DNA from 2 places in the Rhizobium aureum genome. Region 2 is predicted to be linked to the other one. Evidence: riboswitches for the same ligand, from Rfam matches in the RefSeq annotation. Region 2 holds a riboswitch; the other holds the start of a gene.
What was found. A riboswitch is a leader RNA that binds a small molecule or an ion and turns the genes downstream of it on or off. The one in region 2 is predicted to bind S-adenosylmethionine.

Region 1 (2,393 bases), on a different contig from region 2:
CCTGCGCGACAGCCAGTTGGGCGACATCAGAGTTCACGATGTCAGCAATTATATCCGCCGGGGCAAGCTGTGGCAGGCCTTCACCTCGCCGATGAAGTGCGTGCTGCTGATCGACGAGATCGACAAGGCCGATATCGAATTCCCCAACGACCTGCTGCAGGAACTCGACCGCATGGAGTTCCACGTCTATGAGACCGGCGAGACCATCCAGGCCGCCGTCCGCCCGATCGTCATCATCACCTCGAACAACGAGAAGGAACTTCCGGACGCCTTTCTGCGCCGCTGCTTCTTCCATTATATCCGCTTTCCCGACATGGAGACGCTGACGCGCATCGTCGAGGTTCACTATCCCGGTATCAAGCAGACGCTCGTCCGCGCGGCGCTGACGCAGTTCTTCGAAATCCGCGACGTACCGGGGCTGAAGAAGAAGCCGTCCACCTCCGAAGCGCTCGATTGGATCCGCCTGCTGGTTGCCGACGATATCGATCCGGAAACATTGCGTGCCGATGCGAAGAACGCGCTACCGAAACTGCATGGCGCGCTTCTGAAGAACGAACAGGATGTGCATCTGTTCGAACGACTGGCCTTCATGGCGCGGGGGCAAGGGAAATGATTCAGCCGGATGCTGCGCTTTCTGCCCACAAAACTGCAGAAGCCTTCTCCGACAGACAACGGGGTTATCACCCGCCCTCGCCCTTCGAGGCTCCGGCTTTCAGCCTGCGCACCTCAGGTGAGGTCTGATCTCCTGTGTCTTGGCGCGGACCCCTCTCTGCCTCACCCTGAGGTGCCCTGGTCTTGAGCGTCAGCGTAAAGGCCAGAGCCTCGAAGGGAGAGGCGGCCCCTACACTTGGAGTTAGCCCATTGACCCGCGGAAATGTCAGGTCTATTGAATTTCCCTCGTGGTGATTTGGCCGGCCGGCTTGCAGCCACGTTAAATAAGTCGCTAAAGGGCCGCGTGCGGACCGGTAGCGATTCTTATCGCGGCCGGTTTTTTTGTATTTGGCGAGTGAAACAATGCCCATCAAGATTCCCGATACGCTGCCCGCGTTTGAGACCCTCCAGAGCGAGGGTGTGCGGGTGATGACCGAAACGGTGGCGTTCCGTCAGGATATCCGCCCCCTTCAGATCGGGCTGCTCAACCTCATGCCGAACAAGATCAAGACCGAGGTCCAGATGGCGCGCCTGGTCGGCGCATCGCCGCTGCAGGTAGAGTTTTCGCTGGTGCGCGTTGGCGGCCACAAGGCCAAGAACACCTCGCAGGAGCATCTGCTTGCTTTCTACGAGACGTGGGAAGAGGTGAAGCACCGCAAGTTCGACGGCTTCATCATAACCGGGGCGCCGATCGAGCTGCTGGAATATGAGGACGTCACCTACTGGAACGAGATGCAGGAGATCTTGGATTGGACGACCACCAATGTCCATTCGACGATGAACGTCTGCTGGGGCGCAATGGCGGCGATCTACCATTTCCACCAGGTGCCGAAATACACGCTGAAGGAAAAGGCGTTCGGCGTCTATCGCCACCAGAACCTGAAGCCCTCCTCGGTCTATCTTAACGGCTTCTCCGACGATTTCGCCATTCCGGTGTCCCGCTGGACGGAAGTGCGCCGCGCAGACATCGAAAAAGTGCCTGGCCTGGAAATCCTGATGGACTCGAGCGAGATGGGCGTCTGTCTCGTGCACGAACAGGCTTGCAACCGGCTCTACATGTTCAATCACGTGGAGTATGATTCCACATCGCTGGCGGACGAGTATTTCCGGGATGTGAATGCGGGCGTGCCGATCAAGATGCCGCATAACTACTTCCCGCATAACGATCCCGAAATTCCCCCGCAAAACCGGTGGCGCAGCCACGCGCACCTGTTCTTCGGTAACTGGATCAACGAGATCTACCAGACCACGCCGTATGATCTGGAGGAGATCGGCCAGGAAAGGACTTGAGGCTTGTTCATTCCCTTCTTCCTAAAGCTGAAGGAAGCGAAGGTTCCGGTGACGCTCCGGGAGTTCCTGTCGCTGCTTGAGGGAATGGAAGAAGGGATTGCCGATTATGACGTCGAGGCCTTCTACTATCTGGCCCGCGCAACACTCATCAAGGACGAGCGCTTCATCGATCGCTTCGACCAGGTCTTCGCCGATTACTTTCGCGGCGTCGAGGTGATCGGCGGCAATGCCGATGGAGAAGCGGTGGAGCCGACCGCCCTTCCCGAGGAATGGTTGCGCAAACTTGCCGAGCGGCACCTGACCGAAGAGGAAAGACGGCAGATCGAGGCACTCGGCGGCTTCGACAAGCTGATGGAGACGCTGCGCGAGCGGCTGGCAGAACAGAAGGGCCGGCATCAGGGCGGCTCGAAATGGATCGGCACGGCGGGTACCTCGCCCTTCGGCGCCTACGG
Region 2 (2,393 bases):
CATCGCCCGCCGGCGGGGCGGCTTGCGCGTCCGATCGAAATCTTCGGTGAGGCGCTGGTGGAGGCGCTGAAAACGAGAGGCCGTTTTTGACCTGACAATTAGGAACTGGAGCGGGTGAAGGGAATCGAACCCTCGTATTCAGCTTGGGAAGCTGCTGCTCTACCATTGAGCTACACCCGCCTGACACCCTGAGATGTCCAACAGTTGCCGGCCTGTGTCAAGGCCGGTCGGCTATCGATTAGAGCCGGAAGTGTTTCGATAGCTTCAGGCCCTGTGCCTGGTAATTCGAGCCGAGGCCGGAGCCGTAGAGGCTGCTCGGCTGTTCCAGCATGTGTTCGTAGATCAGGCGGCCGACGATCTGGCCGTCTTCGAGGATGAAGGGCACTTCGTGGCTGCGCACTTCCAGCACGGCGCGGCTGCCGCGGCCGCCGGCCGGGGCATGGCCGAAGCCGGGATCGAAGAAGCCGGCATAATGGACGCGGAATTCGCCGACCAGCGGATCGAAGGGCGTCATTTCGGCGGCGAAATGCGGGGGAACATGCACCGCCTCGCGCGAGACGAGGATGTAGAATTCATCGGGGTCGAGTATCAGCTCGGTCCGGCCACGACTGTAGAGCGGTTCCCAGAAATCGAAAATATCGTGCTGGGCCTTCTTGTCGACATCGACGACGGCCGTGTGGTGCTTGCCGCGATAGCCGATCAGCCCTTCCTTATCACCGGCAAGATCGATCGACAGCGCGATGCCGCCACCGGTGATATTCGGCTTCTTGCTGGCGACCAGCGTCTCGGTTTCGTGCAGCGCCAGCAGTTCCGGCTCGGTGAGCAGGGCCTGGCCGACGCGGAAGCGGATCTGCGACAGGCGCGAGCCGCGGCGAACGACGATCGGGAAGGTGCGCGGGCTGATTTCGAGATAGAGCGGCCCGGAATAGCCGGCCGGGATCTTGTCGAATTCCTGCGCCCGGTCGGTGATGACGCGGGTAAAGATATCGAGACGGCCGGTCGAGCTCTTCGGATTGGCGGAGGCCGACATGTCCTCAGGCAGGTCGAGGCGCTCCATCAGCGGCACGATATAGACGCAGCCGGTTTCCAGCACCGCGCCTTCGGAGAGATCGACAACATGCAGCTTCAGCCGGTCCAGCTTGTCGGCGACCAGATGCGACGGGCCGGGCATGAAGCTGGCGCGGACACGGAAGGCATGCGAACCGAGCCGCAAGTCAAGGCTTGCCGGCTGGATCTGATCGACGTCCAGTTCTCTCTCGCTCGTCAGCCGCCCCGTTTCAAACAACGCCGCGATGGCGCGATCGGCCAAGATTCCAGTATTGCGAGCCATCATGCCTCATCCATAATTTGCCGCAGACAAAACCAAACTCGGGGAATTGACGCAAGCCGTCAACGGCAGTATTGCAACTTATCCCGTGGTGATTTGGCCGGTCGGCTTGCAGCCACGTTAAACAAATGGCTAAAAAGACCGGGGTTGAACCGGTCTGCTTTTGCGACCGGTTTTTTTGTTTTGAAAGTGGTGATGGCATGAGCAAGACTTGGCGCCCCGCAACCCAGCTCGTTCACGGCGGAACGCTCCGTTCGCAATTCGGCGAGACCTCCGAAGCAATCTATCTGACCCAGGGCTTCGTCTACGACACCTCGGAAGCGGCGGAAGCCCGCTTCAAGGGCGAGACGGATGGTTTCATCTATGCCCGCTACGGCAGCCCCACCAACGACATGTTCGAGAAGCGCATGTGCGCGCTGGAAGGCGCCGAAGATGCTCGCGCCACCGCGTCCGGTATGGCCGCCGTCTCCGCCGCCATCCTTTGCCAGCTGAAGGCCGGCGATCATATCGTCGCTGCCCGCGCCCTCTTCGGCTCCTGCCGCTGGGTGGTCGAGACGCTCGCGCCGAAATACGGCATCGAATGCACGCTGGTCGACGGCCGCTTCACCGAGAACTGGGAAAAGGCCATCCGCCCGAACACCAAGCTCTTCTTCCTCGAAAGCCCGACCAATCCGACGCTGGAAGTGGTCGATATTGCCGCCGTCGCCAAGCTTGCCAATCAGATCGGCGCAAAGGTCGTGGTCGACAACGTCTTCGCGACGCCGCTTTTCCAGAAGCCTTTGGAACTCGGCGCCCATATCGTCGTCTATTCCGCCACCAAGCATATCGACGGCCAGGGCCGTTCTCTCGGTGGCGTCATCCTCTCTGACAAGCAGTGGATCGACGAGAACCTGCAGGACTATTTCCGCCATACCGGCCCGGCCATGTCTCCCTTCACCGCCTGGACGCTGCTGAAGGGCATCGAGACGCTGCCGCTGCGCGTTGCGCAGCAGACGGCGAACGCCTCCAAGGTTGCCGACTTTCTGGCCGAGCAGACGAACAAGGTCGCCCGCGTGATCTATCCCGG

Region 1: another riboswitch for S-adenosylmethionine. It lies ahead of metA (homoserine O-acetyltransferase MetA); the one in region 2 lies ahead of PH552_RS20925 (O-succinylhomoserine sulfhydrylase).

Annotation. Positions count from the first base shown of each region.
Region 1 is NZ_JAQJCI010000003.1:126,821-129,213, reverse strand. It holds gene PH552_RS09400 (AAA family ATPase) at 1-613, shown strand, start outside; SAM riboswitch at 890-967, shown strand; gene metA (homoserine O-acetyltransferase MetA) at 1,015-1,941, shown strand; gene PH552_RS09390 (vWA domain-containing protein) at 1,945-2,393, shown strand, end outside.
Region 2 is NZ_JAQJCI010000009.1:131,458-133,850, reverse strand. It holds gene PH552_RS20940 (LysR family transcriptional regulator) at 1-90, shown strand, start outside; tRNA gene PH552_RS20935 (tRNA-Gly) at 107-180, opposite strand; gene PH552_RS20930 (2'-deoxycytidine 5'-triphosphate deaminase) at 239-1,333, opposite strand; SAM riboswitch at 1,406-1,484, shown strand; gene PH552_RS20925 (O-succinylhomoserine sulfhydrylase) at 1,528-2,393, shown strand, end outside.